4 regions of the Duganella sp. HH101 genome follow, and region 2 is predicted to be linked to each of the others. Evidence: riboswitches for the same ligand, from Rfam matches in the RefSeq annotation. Region 2 holds a riboswitch; each other region holds the start of a gene.

Region 1 (4,798 bases), on a different contig from region 2:
CGCAGCCGCTCGATTTCGCGCTGTTGGCGCAGGCGGTCGACAAGGCCGGCTACCACGCCACGCCTGAGCTGCCGCCATCCTCACCCGCAGCCGCACCGGCGGCGGCGACGCTGGCGCATCCGGGCGGTGGCCGCGCCGTGCTGCTGGCGGCCTTGCTGTCGCTGCCCTTGCTGCTGCCCATGCTGCTGGAGCTGGCCGGCGTGCACTGGATGCTGGACGGCCGCTTGCAATTGCTGCTGGCGACGCCGGTGCAGTTCTGGCTGGGGGCGCGCTTCTACCGCGCCGGCTGGCTGGCCGTGCGCGCCCGCAGCGGCAATATGGACCTGCTGGTGGCCTTGGGCACCAGCGCGGCGTATGGCTTGAGCGTCTATCAGCTGCTGGCGTCGACGGCGGCCATGCCGCATCTGTACTTCGAAGCGTCGGCCGTGGTGATCACCCTGATCTTGCTGGGCAAATGGCTGGAGGCGCGGGCCAAGCGCCAGACCACGTCGGCGATCCGCGCCTTGCAGGTGCTGCGGCCAGAATCGGCGCGGGTGCGGCGCGGCGCGCAGGATGTGGACGTGCCGATCGCCGACGTGCAACCGGGCGAACTGGTGGTGGTGCGGCCGGGCGAGCGGGTCGCGGTCGACGGCGAAGTGGTGGAGGGCGCCAGCCATGTCGACGAAGCGCTCATCACCGGCGAGAGCCTGCCGGTGGCGCGCCATGCGGGCGACCGCGTGACGGGAGGCGCCATCAATGGCGAAGGCCTGCTGCTGGTGCGGGTGACGGCGGTGGGCGCGGAGAGCACGCTGGCGCGCATCATACGTCTGGTCGAGGATGCGCAGGCGGCCAAGGCGCCGGTGCAGCATCTGGTGGACGGCGTCAGCGCGGTGTTCGTGCCTGTGGTGCTGGTGCTGGCGGCGCTGACGCTGGCTGGCTGGTGGCTGGCGACCGGCGACGCCGAACGGGCCATCATCAATGCGGTGGCGGTGATGGTGATCGCCTGCCCATGCGCGCTGGGATTGGCGACGCCCGCCGCCATCATGGCCGGCACCGGCGTGGCCGCGCGCTACGGAATACTGATCAAGGATGCGGAAGCGCTGGAGCTGGCGCATCGCATCACCACCGTGGCGTTCGACAAGACCGGCACGCTCACCGAAGGCAAGCCGTCGCTTGTTGCGCTGGAACCAGCCGGCATCGATGAGGCGCGGCTGCTGCAACTGGCCGCCGCCATCCAGCGCGGCAGCGAACATGCGCTGGCCCGCGCTGTTACCGATGCCGCCGACGTCGCCACCGCCAGCAGCGCCGTCACCGCCGCCGCACCGAGCGTCACCAGCGTCGCTGCATTGCCGGGCCGTGGTGTCGCGGCCACCGTCGATGGCGTGCGCCTGATCCTGGGCAGCACGCGGCTGATGCAGGAAGAGGGTGTCGCGCTGGATGCGCTGAACGCCCGCGCCGCAGAACTGGAACGGCAAGGCCTGACAATCTCCTGGCTGGCCGCTTCGAACCCGCCGCAGCCCGCGCAGCTATTGGGCCTGCTGGCCTTCGGCGACCGCATCAAACCCCAGGCCCGCGCCGCACTGCAAGCGCTGCACGACATGCACATCCAGACCATCCTGCTCACCGGCGACAACCAGGGCAGCGCCGACGCCGTCGGCAAAGCGCTGGGCGTCGGCCGCATCGTCGCCAACATGCTGCCCGCCGACAAAGCCGCGGCCGTCGCCGCGCTGAAGAGCAAAGACAGCTGCATCGCCATGGTCGGCGACGGCATCAACGACGCGCCCGCGCTGGCCGCCGCCGATGTCGGCATCGCCATGTCCAGCGGCACCGACGTCGCCATGCACGCCGCCGGCATCACCCTCATGCGCGGCGATCCCGCACTGGTGGCAGCCGCCATCTCGATCTCGCGCCGCAGCTACAGCAAGATACGCCAGAACCTGTTCTGGGCCTTCATCTACAATCTGGTCGGCATCCCGCTGGCCGCCTTCGGCCTGCTCAACCCCATGGTCGCAGGCGCCGCGATGGCGCTCAGCTCCGTCAGCGTCATCAGCAACGCCCTGCTGCTGCGCCGCTGGAAGCCGGACCACCTGAAAGGACAAGCATGAACATCGGACAAGCGGCAACAGCCAGCGGCGTCTCCGCCAAGATGATCCGCTACTACGAAAGCATCGCCCTGATCCCGGCGGGGCGGCGCAGCGAGGCCGGCTACCGCATCTACGGCGACAACGACCTGCACACGCTGCGCTTCGTCAAGCGCGGCCGCGCGCTGGGCTTCTCGCTCGACCAGATCCGCGATCTGCTGTCGCTGTGGCAGAACAAGGAGCGCGCCAGCGCCGACGTCAAGACCATCGCGCTGGGCCACGTGGCGGAGCTGAACCAGCGCATCGCCGAGCTGACCGAAATGCGCGACACCCTGCAAACGCTGGCCGGCTGCTGCCACGGCGATCACCGCCCCGACTGCCCGATTCTCCAAACTCTTGCCGGTTAAAGTATAATCGCCCGGTTTTGGTGCCCGCGCGTCTGTCCAGACGCGCAGTTAAACGGGAAACATGAAGCTGGCCACGCCAGCCAACATGTGCTGCCCCCGCAACGGTAAACAAGCGTCGTCGTTGACGACAAATCCGCCTCTTCAGACCACTGTGCCCGCGCATGGGAAGGTCAGGCGGTGTCGCTTGCCAGCCCGGATACCGGCCAAGACAGGTGGAAATGCCCAGGCATTTCTGTTCAATCCGCTCACGGGGAGGTGAGCGGCTTGCATCTGTTTTGATCTACACCTATGCATCGATTTTTCGCGCCACGGCCCTGCCGACTGGCGGCCGTGCCTTGCGCACGCGCCGTCCGCGCACCCGTGCGCCCCGATTTTTTATCCCTGCCTATTGGACCATCCCATGTTTAACCTGCCCACCGACGCGGCCGTGCACTCCATCGAGACACTGCTGTACTCCATTTCCACCATCCTGTACCTGCCCGTGCTGCTGGGGATCGCAGCGCTGGTGCTGCATATGCTCGTGTGCTTCGGCACCTTCGCCGCCGAATGGCTGGAGCGCCGCCGCGGCGTGCGCGTGCTGGTCGCCACCGCCAGGCAGGAGATGGCCGCCGTGCTGACCGCGCAGGAAGGCGAGCCGGGACTGGACGCCCGCCTCGAACGCCTGGTGCAGCGCGCCGACGCCAACGGCGTGCGCCGCCTGGATGCGGTGCGCTTCGTGGTGCGCGTCGGCCCGGCACTGGGCCTGATGGGCACCCTGATCCCGATGGGCATCTCGCTGGCCGGCCTGGCGCAGGGCAATCTGCCGAAGATGGCCGAGTCGATGACCACCGCCTTCACCGCCACCGTGGTCGGCCTGGCGTGCAGCGTCAGCGCCTATGTACTGAGCCTGGTGCGCGAGCACTGGCTGCGCACCGACCTGACCGAGATCGCCTACGTGGCCGAATCCCACCTGGCGGCGCAGGACCACAAGCCGCACCTGGTGCGCGCGGGAGCCTGAGATGCGCTATATGAACCGCCACCGCTTCAGCCGCATCGGCGAGCATAACGAAGACCCGCTGTCCGGCGTCGCCAACCTGTTCGACGCCAGCATCGTCTTCATCGTCGCCATGATGCTGGCGCTGTTCTCGGCCTGGAACATGATGGACCTGCTGGATCCGAACTCCGAAGTCACCATCGCCAAGAAAAGCGCCGACGGCCATGTCGAGGTGCTGACCAAGAAGGGCTCTGAAATCAAGGTCAGCAAAGTCAGCGACAAGCCGCTGTCTGGCTCCGGCAAGCGCCTGGGCACTGCGTACCAGCTGCCGGATGGGAAGGTCGTCTATGTACCGGAATAACAAACTGTGGGCGCTGCTGCTGTTGCTGGTGTCCCTGTGCATCGGCGGCTATGTGCACTCCGCGCAGGCGCCGCGCACGCTGGCGCTGATGCTGGGCGATGTGGAATCGCGCCCGGCGGTGCTGGCGGTGCGCGGCCTGCAGGCCGAGTTGAAGGAGTTGAACGTCGCCGTGCGCATCATCCCCGCCAACGGCATGACGCCGGCCGACCGCGCGGCGCTGACCAGCGCCGACGTAGCCGTCGTCAACGCCAAGGGCCGCCAGGCCATGGTGGGCCTGAGCGCCGAACTGCTGGCACTGCAAAAGGCGCGCCGTCCGGTGTTCGCGGTCGGCGGCGCCATCGACGACAGCCTGCGCGAGCAGGGCGTGCGCGACGATGCAAGCATACAGTCCTACCACCGCGAAGGCGGCGTGGAGAACGTGGGCAATCTGCTGCGCTACATCCTGCGCAACCATTTCGGCGCCAGGCTGTCCGTGGCGCCGGTGCATGCGATGCCGGAAGTGGGCCTGTACGACGTGGCGGCCAACCGCACGTCCAGCAGCTACGAGCAGTACCTGCAAGGCTACGCCAACTACAAGACCGGTGCGCCGTGGATCGCCGTGCCGTTTTACCGCGCCAGCCTGGTGGCGGGACAAACCCTGCCGCTGGCGGCCATCGTCGCGCGGCTGGAGGCCAGCGGCTACAACGTGCTGCCGGTGTTCGGCTATCCGTACGACGTGCCGCTGCGCTTCCTGCTCGATGAAAACGGCAAGAGCCGCGTCGAGCTGATCGTCGCGCTGGGCATGAAGGTGGGCGGCACCGCCAACACCGGCGCGCTGCTGGACAAGATCGGCGTCCCCGCCATCAACGTCATCACGCTGAGCCAGCAGTCGCTGGCGCAGTGGCAGGAATCGAAGATCGGCCTCGATATCATCGAACGCACCTGGCAGCTGGCCGGCGCCGAAGTGGCGGGCCTGATCCAGCCGACCGTGGTCGCCAGCCGCGAACGCATCAGCGAT
Region 2 (4,798 bases):
CGAGACGCTGGCTGCCTTGCTGGACAAAGCCATCAACAATAAAACCAAGCCGCTGGGTAGCCTGGGCGTACTGGAATCGCTGGCCAAACAAATCGGCCTTATACAGAACACTCGCGAGCTCGCGATCACGCAGCCGGCCATCCTGGTGTTCGCCGCCGATCACGGCGTGGTTGCTGAAGGCATCTCCGCCTACCCGCAAGATGTGACCTGGCAGATGGTAGAGAACTTCCTCGCACGCGGTGCCGCCATCAACGTCTTCGCCACGCAGAACAACTGCGAACTGCGCGTTATCGACGCCGGCGTCAATCACGACTTCGGCCCACGCGATGGCCTGATCGACCGCAAGCTGGCCCACGGCACGCAGAACTTCGCGCAAGAACCGGCGATGAGCCGCGCCACCTGCGAGGCCGCACTGGCCGCAGGTATGGCACTGGCCGCAGACCTGAAAGGCAACGTGGTCGGCTTCGGCGAAATGGGCATCGGGAACACCACCGCCGCCGCAGCGCTGATGCACAAGCTGACCGGCATACCGGTCGCGCAATGCGTGGGCGCCGGCACAGGCCTCTCTGCCGAAGGCATTCTGCATAAGCAGCACGTGATCGAAGCGGCAGTGGCCAAACACACCGCCGCAGTGGAGCCGCTGGACGTACTGGCCACCTTCGGGGGATTGGAAATCGCCATGATGGCCGGCGCCATGCTGAAAGCGGCCGAACTACGCAAAGTGCTGCTGATCGACGGCTTCATCGTCACCAGCGCGCTGCTGGTTGCGGCACGCGTGCAACCGGCGATCCTGGATTACTGCGTCTTCGCCCACTGCTCCAACGAAAACGGCCACCTGCAGATGCTGGCCGCGCTTGGCGCGAAGCCGCTGCTGAATCTGGGCCTGCGCCTGGGCGAAGGCACCGGCTGCGCACTGGCCCTGCCGCTGCTGCATGCTTCGGTCAACTTCCTGAACCAGATGGCCACGTTCGAATCGGCCCAGGTCAGCGAGAAGTCCGAGTAAGCGCCGTGCATCAACTACGCCTGTTCTTCACCGCACTCCAGTTCTTCACCCGCCTGCCGATTCCTGGCTGGGTGGGGTTCGATGCCGCGTGGCTGAACCAGGCCTCGCGCTACTTCCCGCTGGTCGGCGTGGTGGTGGCAGCGATTGCGGCCGGCGTCTATGCGCTCGCGGCCTGGATCTTCCCCGCGCCGGTCGCCGTGCTGCTGTCGACCGCCGCCGGCATCTACGCCACCGGCGCCTTCCACGAAGACGGCTTCGCCGACATGTGCGATGGCTTTGGCGGCGGCATGACGACGGAGCGCGTATTGGAGATCATGAAGGACTCGCGCATCGGCGCCTATGGCGCCATCGGCATCATCTGCCTGCTCGGTACAAAATGCGCGACGCTGTCCATGCTGCCGCCGCTGGCTGCGATCGCCGCACTGCTCGTCGCCCACCCGCTATCGCGCCTGATGGCCTCCTCCCTGATCTGGCGCCTCGATTACGCGCGCGCCGAAGGCAAGGCTAAACCGCTGGCACAAAAGATGAGCACCATTGAATTCCTGCTAGCAGCCGTCACCGCTGCCATTCCCGCACTGGCGATGATCGCCTGCGGATGGCTGACCTGGAGCGCACTGGCGACCGGCATCGTCGCGGCCGGCATCGCCACCATCTGGCTGGCCCGCAAATTCGTCCGCCGCATCGCGGGCTACACGGGCGACTGCCTCGGCGCGGTGCAGCAACTCAGCGAAGTGGCGTTCTACCTGTGCGTACTGGCCAGCATGCACCACGGCGCCCTCCCCTGGTAACGCCGTGCAGCTGATACTGGTCCGTCATCCGCAGCCGCTGATCGCTCCTGGCGTGTGCTACGGCCGCAGCGATCTGGCGGTCGCGCCGGAACAACTGGCGCAGACACTGGCCGCGCTGACAGCCACACTGCCGCGCGGCCGCCCTATATATAGCAGCCCGCTACAACGCTGCGCCACCCTGGCTACGCAACTGGCGGCGCCGCTGCAATCCGCCCCTCCGCTATTCGACGCCCGCATCGCGGAAATCGACTTCGGCGACTGGGAGCTGCGGCCCTGGGACGATATCCCCCGCGCCGACATCGACGCTTGGGCCGCCGATCTTGTCCAATACCGTCCCGGCGGCGGCGAAAGCGTGCTGCAAATGGCCTGCCGCATCGCGGCCTTCCACGCCGACCTCCAGCGCCAGCAGCGGGATGCCATCATCATCTGTCATGCCGGCGCGATGCGTCTGCTGTCGGCCAGCCACGCAGGCCTGGCTCCCGCCGACATGGCCATGCAAGGGGCCCAAAACCCGCATCAAATCGCCTATGGCGCCACGCTGACGCTGCAAAGCTGAACCGCCGCCCCATGACCGTTGCGGCACAAACCCGTATAATGACGGGGTTTTGGTGCCCGCGCGTCTGTCCAGATGCGCAGTTAAACGGGAAACACGAAGCTCTCGGCTCACGCAGCCAAGGCCCACGTGTGCTGCCCCCGCAACGGTAAGCAAGTGTCGCAATGCATGCGCGACAAACCACCTCTGACAACCACTGTGCTCCGCATGGGAAGGTGAGGCGGTTTAACTTGCCAGCCCGGATACCGGCCAAATCAGGTGGAAGCGAACGAACTGGATGAGCGCAACAGGCGATTCCCGGTTCTCCGCTTCTGTTCAATCTGGCCCACGGGGACGTCGGCCGGTTGCTATTAACAGAAAAACTACATCATGACCCTTCGTATCTCCCGTCCAGCGGCCCTGACGTCGCTGGCGCTGGCAATGGCCGCCTCCTATGCCCACGCCGAACCGACCGCCGGCACCGTGCTCGTCACCGCAACCCGCCACCCGCAGGCGCTGGCCGACGTGATCAGCGACAGCGTGACCATCAGCCCCGAACAGATCGCCGAATCCGGCGCCGGCTCCATCGTCGACCTGCTGCAACGCCAGCGCGGCATCGAGATCGCCCGCACCGGCGGCGCCGGCACCAACTCCACCGTGTTTATCCGCGGCGCCAACAGCAACCAGAATATCGTGCTGGTCGACGGCGTGCGTATCGGCTCGTCCACCACCGGCGCCGCCAACTGGAGCGCCATTCCGCTGACCGCCGTCGATCATATCGAAATCATCTACGGCCCACTGAGCTCCCTTTATGGCGCGGACGCCATCGGCGGCGTGATCCAGATCTTCACCAAGAAGGGCAAGGGCGCACCGGCGTTGACCGCCTTCGCCGGCTACGGCACCGACAACACCCGCGAAGCCGACGCTTCGATCTCCGGCGCCACCGGCGGTGAACACAGCATCAGCTACGCGATCAGCGCCGGCAAGGAAAAATCGGACGGCTTCTCGGCCACCCGCCCAGCCATCGGCAAAGCCTACAACGCCGACAAGGACGGCTACGACCACGAAAGCGCAGCAGCCCAATTCGGCCTGCGCCTGGCCGAAGGCCACGAAGTCGGCGCGCTGCTCCTGCACAGCAAGCTCGAATCCCAGTACGACAACGGCGCTGCCGCCTTCGATGTGCGCTCGAATGCAAAACTCGAAAACGCCGCCATCTACAGCAAGAACCAGATCCTGCCGATCTGGCAAAGCCTGGTGCAGTACTCGCAGACCAAGGACGAAGGCGCCACCTACAGCAGCCCCCTGGCTTCCGGCTATTCCCAGATCAACACCAAGCAGACCGACTTCACCTGGCAGAATGATGTGCAGGTCGGCGCCGACGTGCTGCAACTGCTGTACAGCCACCGTAAAGAAGAAGTCGAGACCAACGGCTTCAAACTGGATAACCCGCAGCGCACCACCAACTCCTTCGCGGCTTCGTACAACGCCCGCCGTGGCGACAACCTGTTCACCGCCAGCGCGCGCCGCGACAAATCGATGTACGGCGCGAAGACCACCGGCTCCCTCGGCTATGGCTACAACTTCACGCAGGCGCTGCGCGCCACCGCCAGCTATGGCACCAGCTTCCGCGCACCGACCTACAATGAGCTGTACTACCCGTCCTACGGCAATCCACGCAACAAGCCGGAGCTGGGCAAGAACGCCGAAATCGGTCTGCGCTACGACAGCGGCGCCACCGCACTCAGCGCCAGCTACTATCGCAATCGCCTGACCGACCTGCTGGTCAACACCAACCCGTGCCCGTTCGGCTCCGCCGGCTACACCAGCGGTTGCGCCTACAACGTCAACCACGCCCTGCTTGAAGGCTTGACGCTGTCCGCGAGCCAGCAACTGGGCCGCTTCAACCTCGCCGCCAACGTCGACCTGCAAGACCCGAAGGACGAAACCAGCGGCAAGCGCCTGCAACGTCGCGCCAAAAAACACGGCAACCTGCTGGCCGACTACAGCGCCGGCGCCTGGAAGGCCGGCGTGGAGCTCCAGCTGTCCGGCGACCGCTATGACGATGCAGCCAACAATAACCGCCTGGGCGGCTATGGCCTGGTCAACCTGTACGCGACCTATCACTTCAACCGTGACTGGTCGGCGCTGGTCCGCTGGAACAACATCAACGACAAACAGTACGACCTGGCGCGCAACTACGCCACGCCAATGTCCAAGCTGTTCGCCGGCATCCGCTACGGCTACAAATAAGCAGTAATGGTGTAACCTGCCGGGCGTGGAGCGCATCCGCCGCGCGCCCGGCAGCCTCTCTTTTTTGAAAGCAGTGCATGCATTCTTTCTCCCGCAACCTGCGACAGCGCGCCGCCATCACCCTGATCGGGTTGGTGCTGTTCGCGTTTGCCAGCCTCATTTTCTCGGGCATGACCGGTTCGGTCTCGATTCCCCTCTCTGACATTCCCGCAGCAATCGGTGAAC
Region 3 (4,798 bases), on a different contig from region 2:
CCCTTGTACTGCTTCCAGATATTGATGCCGGCTTCGGCGTCGTGCTTCTCGCCGCCGACGATGGCTTCCGGATTTTCCTGCAACACCGCCTCGGTGCTGACCGTGGGCGCCGGCACCTTGAGCGCGGCGAACACGTTCTGGCCGCCGCACACGCGGATCGCGTCGCTGACGATATGCTCGCCGCTCAGCGTGAAGATGGGCTTTTCCCAGATCTGGTAGAACACCCGCACCGTGGACCGCTGCGCATAGGCGGCCGACAGTCTGGCGATGCGCTGGCGGTAGTCCTGCGCGGCCTTTTGCGCGGACGGTCCGGTGTCCATCAGCTGCCCCAGGCGGGTCAGGCTGGTGGCTACCTCTTCCAGCTTTTGCGGGTCGCTGTAGAAGATCGGGATGCCCAGGCTTTTCAGCTGGTCGAGCTGGCGGGCGGTGTTCCCGCTTTTCCATACCACCAGCAGGTCCGGGCGCAGCGCCAGCACATGCTCCATGTCGATGGTGGCGTTGCTGCCCACCTGCGGGATGCGCTTGGCCGCTTCCGGATAGTCGCTGTAGTTCATGACGCCGACCACGCGTTCGCCGCCGCCGGCCGCAAACAGCAGTTCGGTGATGTGCGGCGCCATCGAGATGATGCGCTGCGCCGGCCTGGCGACGGTGACGCTGTTGCCGGCGTCGTCCTTCACCGTGACGGCAGGTTGAGCGCACACCGGCGCGCAGGCCAGCGCCAGCCAAGGCAATAGCTGCGCAGGGCGAACGGTCGTGGTCGGGGTGCGCATCAGAACTCGTAGCGGGCCGACAGTTTCAGCTGGCGGCCGTCGGCGGCGTAGATAGCGCCCTGGATGCCGTCCTTGCAGCTGAAGGCTTGCGAGAAGTAGCGCTTGTCGGCCAGGTTCAGGCCCGACACCGCGAACTCCCACTGGCCCAGCTTGCGGGCGTAGCGCGCATCCAGCGTGGTGTAGGCAGGGATCTGCGCCGGGCACTTGTTGTCGAAGTCCGCGCCGTTGCGCTGGCTGTCCACCCACTGCACGCCGACATCGGCGGTGTGGCCGGTGGCCAGGGTCCAGCTCAGGCGCGCGGTCAGCGTGTTCTTCGGCACCAGCATCATTTCCTTGCCGTTGTAGGCGCCCTCGGTGAATTTGGCGTCCACGTGCTGGTAGTGCGCGTTGACGCTCCAGTTGGCGTTGATCCGCTGCTCGGCATCGAGCTCGAAGCCTTCGCGGCGGGTCGCCGCCAGGTTGGTGTTGGCGTAGATCGTCGGATCGTAGAAGATCTCGTTGGTCAGGTTGTGGCGGAATACGCGGCCGGTGATCTTCTGCGCGGCGGTGCCATAGCTCACGCCCAGCTCCAGGTCATGCGACTGCTGCGGCGCCAGCGGCTTGTTGAAGCCCGGGGTGTAGGCGTTTTCATCGGAATTGGCGACACGGTAGCTTTGGCCAGCCTTGCCGTAGACGGTCAGCTTCGCGACTGGCATGTAGCTCGCCTGCAGCTCCCAGGCGTTCAGGCCTTGCGACACTTTGTAGCCGGTGCTGCCGAAACTCACGGCATCGCTGAAGTCCTTGTTGAAGATCTCGCGGCGCACGCCGGCCGACACGCGGCCTTCATGGGCGGCGTCAAAACGCAGTTCGTCGCGGACGTACAGGGCCTTCGAATGCTGCGTCGCATCGGCTGCGGAGTACTTGGCGCTGGTGGCCGTGGTGCGATTCCAGACGGTCCAGTCGAAGCCGGCCACCATCTCGTTCAGCAGGCCGCCGATCTCGCCCAGGCGGCGCACGCGCGGCGAGAACTGAGTCTGCTTGCTGTCGTAGGTGGTGATCGACGGCGGGCCGCCGAAGGAGTAGGCGGATTCCGCCTTCTTCTTGCGGTACGACAGATCGGCCGCCAGCTCATAGCCGCCGATGCGGCGCTGGGCGAAGGCGGTGAAGCGGTCGCTGTCGAGCGTGGCGTAATCGTCGGGAGTCTTGCTCTGGCGCGGATTGGCGTTGTACTCTGCCTCGCTCAGCGAGCCGGGAAGGCGCATGTCCTGGCGCGCGCCTTCGTAGCGGAAGCCTGCGCGGCCGGCGTTGTCGAACCATTGCGCGCCGCCGCTGAAGTGGGTCTGCTTGAATTCGTTGTTGTCGCGGTAGTTGTCGGTGCGCTGGGTGTCCAGCGTGGCGTCGGCGGCGAAGCCGTCCCAGGCCTGGAAGCCGGACGCGCGCACTTCGCCGGCGCGGAACTGGCCGCCCTCGACGAACACGCTGCCGCGGCGGCTGTTCTTGACCGGGCGCTTGGTGACGATGTTGATCACGCCGCCGGTGGCGCCGTCGCCGTACAACACGCTGGCGCCGCCGCGCGTGATTTCGATGTGGTCCACGGTGTAGATCGGGATGGTCGACAGGATGGCGCTGCTCAGTTCATTCTCCGACAGGCGTACGCCGTCCAGCACGATCACCATGTTCTGGCTGCTGTTGCTGCCGAAGCCGCGCAGGTCCAGGCCGAAGTCCGGGCTGCCGTCCAGGCTTTGGCGGCCGTAGACGCCGCCTACTTTGCGGATCGCGGCGTTGACGTCGTTGGCGCCGGCGCGCTGGATCTCTTCCGCGCTGATGATGGTGGCGCCGATCGGGGCCAGCGCCGGGTCGGCGTCGAAACGCGAACCGGTGATGACGATCGGTGCCAGCATCTGGGCGACCTGCGCGCCGGCGGTGGCGCCGGCAGCGGCGGCATCTTGCGCCAGGGCGGCGACGGGAACGGCGGCGGTGAAGCACAGGGAAACGGCGGCGGCCAGCAGGCGCGGTTGGAAAGCGGTGGAGTGCATGTCAGATCATTTTCAAAAGAGACATCCGCCTGCGTCCCCGCAAGCCGGAAGTGTACGGAAGCCGCGCGGATCGCATCACGCGCGCTTCCCCCTGGTCTGGCCGGTATCCGGGCTGGCAAGGCGCTCAAGCGGCCTTGCGTTACCGTTGCGGGGGCAGCACACCTTGGCCGTCACGCTGCGAGCGTGGGCGGCCTGTGTTTCCCGTTTAACTGCACATGTGAGCACATGGGCAAGCACCAGAACCCCGGCATTATACGCCCCTGCCCCGTATCATTAACTTTTTAGATATGACCTATCTACATTTCGCGCATTGATTGCAACAGCTTCCGTCCTTATAGTGAGTTCAACCTCACACCGGAGCTTTACCATGCATGCATTGCCCAGCTATTTCCTTTCCCACGGCGGCGGCCCCTGGCCGTTCATGATGGACCAGGTGGGCCATCTGTACGGCCAGCTGGACGCGTCGCTGCGCGACATCCCGCGCCAGCTCGGCGTGACGCCGAAGGCGGTGCTGGTGATCACGGCGCACTGGGAGGGCCGCGATTTCACGGTGTCGTCGTCGGCACGGCCGCCGATGATCTACGACTACGGCGGCTTCCCGCCGCACACGTATGAGGTGCAGTACAAGGCGCCGGGTGCGCCGGAGCTGGCGGCGCAGGTTAAGCAGCTGCTCGATGCGGGCGGTTTCCCGGCGCAGCTGGATCCGCAGCGCGGCTTCGACCACGGCACCTTCAGCGCCATGTATCCGGTGTATCCGGATGCGGACGTGCCCATCGTGCAGCTGTCGCTCAAGCACGGCCTCGATCCGTTGACGCACCTGGAGGCGGGACGTTTGCTGGCGCCCTTGCGCGAGCAGGGCGTGCTGATCGTCGGCAGCGGCCTCAGTTACCACAACCTGCGCGCGTTCAACGCCCAGGGTGCGGCGGCCTCGCACGCCTTCGACGGCTGGCTGCGCGCGACCATGGCGCTGCCGCCGCAGCAACGCGCGGCGCAGTTGATGGAGTGGGAAAAGGCGCCGGCTGCGCGCATGGCGCATCCACGCGAGGAGCATCTGCTGCCGTTGATGGTGGCGCTGGGCGCGGCGGAGAACGAGGCGGCCAGCGTCCCCTATCACGAGGACGCGTTCATGGGATCGCTGGCGGTGAGCAGCTTCCGCTTCGGTTAAATCCGGGGTCAGGTCCCCGGATTTAGGTGCCGCGCTTGCCGTTGGCGTAGGCTTCGGCCTTGGCGGCGGCGATCGCGGCTTTCTCGGCCGCCTTCACCGCCATCTCGGCGTCATGCACGTCCAGCCGCTCCTTGCGGTTGGCCGGCGTCTCCAGCGAGATGCGGCCCAGGATGCCGCTGCGGTAGTCGCCCAGGAAGGTGTGCGAGGCTTTTTCGAAATCGAGGTCGCCGCCCTTCTGGCGGAAGCCGCGCTTGGCCGCCACGCCCTCCACCACTGCGATGCCGTCGAACGTCTCGATATCCTTGAAGCCGTAGCGCGCCACCAGCAGCTGCGGGTAGTACTTCAGCATCTCGTCGGCCAGGAACACCGCCACTTCCTCTTCGATCAGCGCGTTCGAGCCGATCGCGTGGCTGGCGGCCAGCATCAGGCCGTCGCTCGGCAGCGCGATCTTCGGCCACAGCATGCCCGGCGTGTCGACCAGGATGGTGTTCTTGTCCAGGTAAAGCTTTTGCTGCTGCTTGGTGACGGCCGGCTCGTCGCCGACCTTGGCCACCTTGCGCTTGAGCAGCGCGTTCATCAGCGTCGACTTGCCGACGTTGGGGATGCCCATGATCATGATACGCAGCGGCTTGGTCGGCACGCCGCGGTGCGGCGCCAGCTGCTTGGCCAGTTCCGGCACGCGGGCCACGTCGGCCGGCTTCTTGGTCGTCATCGCGAACGCGGTCACGCCTTCCTGCGCGTTGTAATAAGCCACCCAGGCCGCCGTGGCGGCCGGATCGGCCAGGTCGACCTTGTTGAGGATCTTCAGGCACGGACGCTGGCGGAACTTGCGCAGCTCCTCCACCATC
Region 4 (4,798 bases), on a different contig from region 2:
GTGCCACGGCGTGCCGTCGGCCGGCGATATCCTGCAGGACGGGGATATCGTGAACTTCGATATCACGCTGGAGAAGAACGGCTTCATCGCCGACTCCAGCAAGACCTACTTCGTCGGCGCCGTCTCGGCATCGGCCAAGCGGCTGGTGCAAACGACCTACGAAGCGATGTGGCACGGCATCCGCACCGTGCGGCCGGGCGCCAGGCTGGGCGACGTGGGCCACGCGATCGAGCGCCATGCGCGGCGCTCCGGCTACACGGTGGTCAAGGAATATTGCGGCCACGGCATAGGCCGCGAAATGCACGAACCGCCGCAGGTGCTGCATTGGGGCAAACCGAAGACCGGACTGGTGCTACAGGAAGGGATGGTGTTCACCATCGAGCCCATGCTCAACCAGGGCCGCCGCACCGTGCATACCGAAGACGACGGCTGGACCGTCGTCACCACGGATGGAAAATTGTCCGCGCAGTTCGAGCATACGGTGGCGGTGACGCGGCACGGCGTGCAGGTGTTGACGCTGCGCCCCGAAGAGAGATCGCCGAACTAAATCACACCGGTTGATGCTGGCGCAATTGCAGCGCCTCGCCGATCATCACCAGCACCGGCCCTTCCGTCGCATCCAATCCTTCGCCCAGGCGCGACAGCGTCAGGCGCCGGATGCGCTGGTCGGCGCGGCTGCAATTTTCCACCACCACCACCGGCAGATCGGGACGGCGTCCCTCGGCCAGCAAACGGGTGGCGGTGCCGACGGCTTCGCGGCCGCCCATGTATTGAACCAGCGTGTCCGTCGCCGGCAGCGCGGGATGGTCCGGCTCGCCGGGCGCGGTGCTGGAGGTGAAGAAGGCCACGCTGCGGGCCACACCGCGCCGGGTCAGCGGCTGCTTGGTGGCGGCGGCGGCGGCCAGCGCGGTGGTGATGCCGGGTACGACTTCGACCTCGATGCCCTCCGCTTCCAGTGCGCGCAACTCCTCGTCGGCACGGCCGAACAGCATCGGATCGCCGCCCTTGAGCCGCACCACCATTTGATAGCGCTGCGCGCATTCGACCAGCTGCTGGTTGATCGCCGTCTGCGCGGTGGAGCGCTGGCCCGAGCGCTTGCCGACCGAAATCAGCTCCGCCTGCGCGCACAGCGCCAGCATCTCCGGCGTCACCAGCGCGTCGTATAAAACCACCTCGGCCTGCGCCAGCAAACGCGCGCCGCGCACCGTGATCAGGTCGGCCGCGCCCGGTCCCGCTCCGATCAAATAGACTTTTCCCAGCGCTGCCATTGCTATCCTTTGAGTGATGTTCCAGGGCGAATGATACCGGCTACCGCACGGTTTGGGTTTCGCTTGGCACGCTATGGGGCCTAGTGTAAGATGCGACGCTTGGGTGCGCCGAATCCCTGCGGGGATAGGCGTTAAACGGGAAACCGGTGTAATTCCGGTGCAGCCCCCGCTGCTGTAAGCCAGACGACTCCGTCATCACGTCACTGCCGTAACACGCGGGAAGACACGGAGAAGGATGAAGGCGAGCCAGAATACCGGCCCAAAAAGTCCAGCACCATTCTCCGGGGTAAGGGGAAGCCGCTGTCGACCGGCTTTCCGTCCGCGCTGCTGTCGACCGTCCTCTCCTGCCCCTGTCCTTGGTGTCCATATCGCCCATTCGACGGGAGGTTTCGAATGCACATCATGGAAGGCTTTTTGCCGCCAGCGCACGCGCTCGGCTGGGCAGCCGTTTCCTTACCTTTTCTGGCCTGGGGCTTGCGCGCCATCGGCCGCGACCTGCACGCCCATCCCGAGCGGCGCATGCTGCTGGGCGTGGCCGCCGCATTCGCCTTCCTGCTGTCGGCGCTCAAGCTGCCGTCGGTGACGGGCAGTTGTTCGCACCCGACGGGAGTGGGCCTCGGCGCCGCCCTGTTCGGCCCCGCCGCGATGGTGCCGGTCGGCTTTGTCGTGCTGCTGTTCCAGGCGCTGCTGATGGCGCACGGCGGCCTGACCACGCTGGGCGCCAACCTGTTCTCGATGGCCATCGTCGGGCCGTTCGTGTCCTACGGCGTGCTGCGCGCCGTATCGGCGCTGGGCCTGTCGCGCTCCGTGGCGGTGTTCCTCGCCGCCAGCCTCGGCGACCTGGCCACGTACGTGACCACCTCGGCGCAACTGGCGCTGGCCTTCCCTGCTGCGGCAGGCGGGTTCGGCGTATCGTTCTTCAAGTTCGCCGGCATCTTCGCGCTGACGCAGGTGCCGATCGCCATCAGCGAAGGCTTGCTGACGGTGCTGGTGGTGAACGCCATGGTGCGCTTCAATTCCCACGAACTGCGCGCGCTGCCGGTGATGCGTTTAAGCGCGCGGAAGGAGGGCGCATGAAGGCCCGTACCTGCCTGCTATGGTTGGCGATCATTTTGCTGACGGTGCTGCCGCTATGGCTGGTGAGCGCGCCGCCTGCGGCGCCCGGCTCTGAAGCACCCGCGATCTTCGCCGGCGCCGACGACCGCGCACAGCGGGCCATCGGCGATATCGCGCCCGGCTACCAGCCGTGGTTCGCGCCAGTCTTCTCGCCGGCCAGCCCGGAAATCGCCTCGCTGCTGTTCGCGCTGCAAGCGGCCACCGGCGCCGGCGTGATCGGCTTCTGGCTTGGCCTGTCCTTCGCCCGCGAACGCGCGCGCCGGGACGCTGCTGCCGGATCGTCCCAGGACCGCCGTGCTGATTGAGGCGTCGGCGTACGCGAGCCGCTGGCGCGACGTAGCGCCGTCGGCCAAGGCGTGGTTTGCGCTGGCCGGCATCGTCGCGGCCTGGCTTGCACGCAGTCCCGCCGCACTGGGCGCACTGGCGACGTTGCTGATGCTGGCCGCGCTGTGCGGCGCACGCGTGAACCCGCGCGCCTACCTGCAAGTGGCGCTGCCGCCGCTCGGCTTCCTGCTGCTGTCCTGCCTGACCATGCTGGTCGGCCCCGACGCCCATGGCCAGTGGGGCCTCACCACCGCCATGCTGCCGACCATCGAACATACCGCCCTGCGCTCGCTCGCCATGCTGGCCGCGCTGCTCGGCCTCGTGCTGACCACGCCCCTGCCGGATCTGCTCAACCTGCTGCGGCGCCTGCGCACGCCCGAGCTGCTGCTCGACCTGATGGTGCTTTGCTACCGCATGCTCTTCGTTATGCGCCAGGCCTGGGACGAAAGCATCACCGCGCAGAGCGCGCGCCTCGGCTATCGCAACTTGCGCCAGGCATGGCGCTCCACCGGCCTGCTGGCGGGCCAGATGGCGGTCCAGGTGTGGCAGCGCGCCGCCGCCCTGCAAATGGCCGCCGACGCCCGCGCCTACCAGGGTACGCTGCGCTTCCTGCCCGCCGTCTATCCGCTGGCTCGGCGCCAGCAGGCGTGGGCCGCGCTGGCAGGCGCGCTGATGCTGGCGATCGCCGTGGGAGATCGTCTGTGAACGCCCCCGTGAGCACGCCGCAGCTTGAGCTGCAAGCCGTCGACCATATCTACCCGGACGGCAGCACCGGCCTGCGCGACTGCACGCTGGCGCTGCAACGCGGCCGCCGCTACGCGCTGCTGGGCGCCAACGGCGCCGGCAAGACCACCGTACTGCAACACCTGAACGGCTTGCTGCGCCCGACCGCCGGCACGCTGCGCGTCGACGGCCAGCCCTTCGATTACAGCCGCCAGGGACTCACCGCGCTACGCAGCCGCGTGGGCCTGGTGTTCCAGAACCCGGACCGCCAGCTGTTCTCCGCACTGGTCGAGGAAGACGTTTCCTTCGGCCCCTTGAACCTCGGCCTGGACGCCGCCGAAGTGCGCACCCGCGTCGCCGCCGCGCTGGACGCCGTCGGCCTGCGCGGCCACGCGCGCCGCGCCGTGCACCAACTGAGCTTCGGCCAGAAGAAGCGCGTCTGCATCGCCGGCGTGCTGGCGATGGAACCCGACGTGCTGCTGCTGGACGAACCCATGGCGGGCCTGGACGCCCCCATGCAAACCGAACTGGCCGCGCTGCTGGACCGCCTCGCCGCGCGCGGCGTGACAGTACTGCTGTCCACCCACGACATCGACTTCGCGCTGCGCTGGGCCGACGACATCCACGTGATGTCGGCCGGCCGCTGCATCGCCTCCGGCCCGGCGCAGCACATGGCGGCGCAGACCGACATGCTGCGCGCAGCAGGCCAGCGTCCGCCGGCCGCCCTGGCGCTGCACGCGGAACTGGTCGCCCTCGGCGTTCTGCCGCAAGGCCCCGCGCCACGCAGCGTCGACGCGCTGCTGGACGCGCTGCGCGCACTACAACCAACAGGAGCAAACGCATGACCGGCATGACCCCCTTCGGAAAAATCTGGTTCGTAGGCGCCGGCCCCGGCGACCCGGAACTCATCACAGTCAAAGGCCAGAAGCTGCTGTCGCAAGCCGGCGCGGTGCTGTTCGCCGGTTCGCTGGTCGACCACGCCGTGACGCTGTACGCGCCGCCCGGCTGCGCCATCCGCGACTCCAAGGACATGACGCTGGAAGAGATGACGGCCTGGCTGATCGAGCAGGCGCGCAGCCACGCCACGGTGGTGCGCCTGCAAACCGGCGACCCGGCGCTGTATGGCGCGCTGATCGAGCTGGCGCGCCCATTGAGCGACGCCGGCATCGAATGGTCGGTGGTGCCGGGCGTATCGTCCGCAATGGCCTCGATGGCGGCGGCCGGCGAATCCATGACGCTGCCGGAAGTGACGCAGACCGTGATCCTCACCCGCGTCGAAGGCCGCACGCCGATGCCGGACGGCGAAGACCTCGCCAGCCTGGCCGCGCACCGCACCACGATCTGCATCTTCCTGTCGATCACCTTGA

The links. A riboswitch is a leader RNA that binds a small molecule or an ion and turns the genes downstream of it on or off. The one in region 2 is predicted to bind cobalamin.
Region 1: it holds a riboswitch for cobalamin, as region 2 does, so the genes downstream of both, DUGA2_RS30965 (MotA/TolQ/ExbB proton channel family protein) here and DUGA2_RS31530 (TonB-dependent receptor domain-containing protein) in region 2, are expected to answer to the same signal.
Region 3: it holds a riboswitch for cobalamin, as region 2 does, so the genes downstream of both, DUGA2_RS14835 (TonB-dependent receptor) here and DUGA2_RS31530 (TonB-dependent receptor domain-containing protein) in region 2, are expected to answer to the same signal.
Region 4: it holds a riboswitch for cobalamin, as region 2 does, so the genes downstream of both, DUGA2_RS06410 (energy-coupling factor ABC transporter permease) here and DUGA2_RS31530 (TonB-dependent receptor domain-containing protein) in region 2, are expected to answer to the same signal.

What each region holds. Positions count from the first base shown of each region.
Region 1 covers NZ_LRON01000037.1:3,271-8,068, forward strand. Annotated here, with positions in the region: gene DUGA2_RS30955 (cation-translocating P-type ATPase) at 1-2,084, shown strand, start outside; gene cueR (Cu(I)-responsive transcriptional regulator) at 2,081-2,467, shown strand; cobalamin riboswitch at 2,469-2,690, shown strand; gene DUGA2_RS30965 (MotA/TolQ/ExbB proton channel family protein) at 2,868-3,464, shown strand; gene DUGA2_RS30970 (DUF2149 domain-containing protein) at 3,466-3,801, shown strand; gene DUGA2_RS30975 (cobaltochelatase subunit CobN) at 3,788-4,798, shown strand, end outside.
Region 2 covers NZ_LRON01000042.1:18,172-22,969, reverse strand. Annotated here, with positions in the region: gene cobT (nicotinate-nucleotide--dimethylbenzimidazole phosphoribosyltransferase) at 1-1,003, shown strand, start outside; gene DUGA2_RS31540 (adenosylcobinamide-GDP ribazoletransferase) at 1,009-1,791, shown strand; gene DUGA2_RS31535 (histidine phosphatase family protein) at 1,796-2,347, shown strand; cobalamin riboswitch at 2,381-2,613, shown strand; gene DUGA2_RS31530 (TonB-dependent receptor domain-containing protein) at 2,714-4,573, shown strand; gene DUGA2_RS31525 (iron ABC transporter permease) at 4,651-4,798, shown strand, end outside.
Region 3 covers NZ_LRON01000008.1:116,794-121,591, reverse strand. Annotated here, with positions in the region: gene DUGA2_RS14840 (cobalamin-binding protein) at 1-770, opposite strand, end outside; gene DUGA2_RS14835 (TonB-dependent receptor) at 770-2,785, opposite strand; cobalamin riboswitch at 2,866-3,041, opposite strand; gene DUGA2_RS14830 (class III extradiol ring-cleavage dioxygenase) at 3,153-3,950, shown strand; gene ylqF (ribosome biogenesis GTPase YlqF) at 3,973-4,798, opposite strand, start outside.
Region 4 covers NZ_LRON01000003.1:286,035-290,832, forward strand. Annotated here, with positions in the region: gene map (type I methionyl aminopeptidase) at 1-547, shown strand, start outside; gene cobA (uroporphyrinogen-III C-methyltransferase) at 549-1,268, opposite strand; cobalamin riboswitch at 1,353-1,546, shown strand; gene DUGA2_RS06410 (energy-coupling factor ABC transporter permease) at 1,662-2,345, shown strand; gene DUGA2_RS06415 (energy-coupling factor ABC transporter substrate-binding protein) at 2,342-2,689, shown strand; gene cbiQ (cobalt ECF transporter T component CbiQ) at 2,679-3,413, shown strand; gene DUGA2_RS06425 (energy-coupling factor ABC transporter ATP-binding protein) at 3,410-4,276, shown strand; gene cobM (precorrin-4 C(11)-methyltransferase) at 4,273-4,798, shown strand, end outside.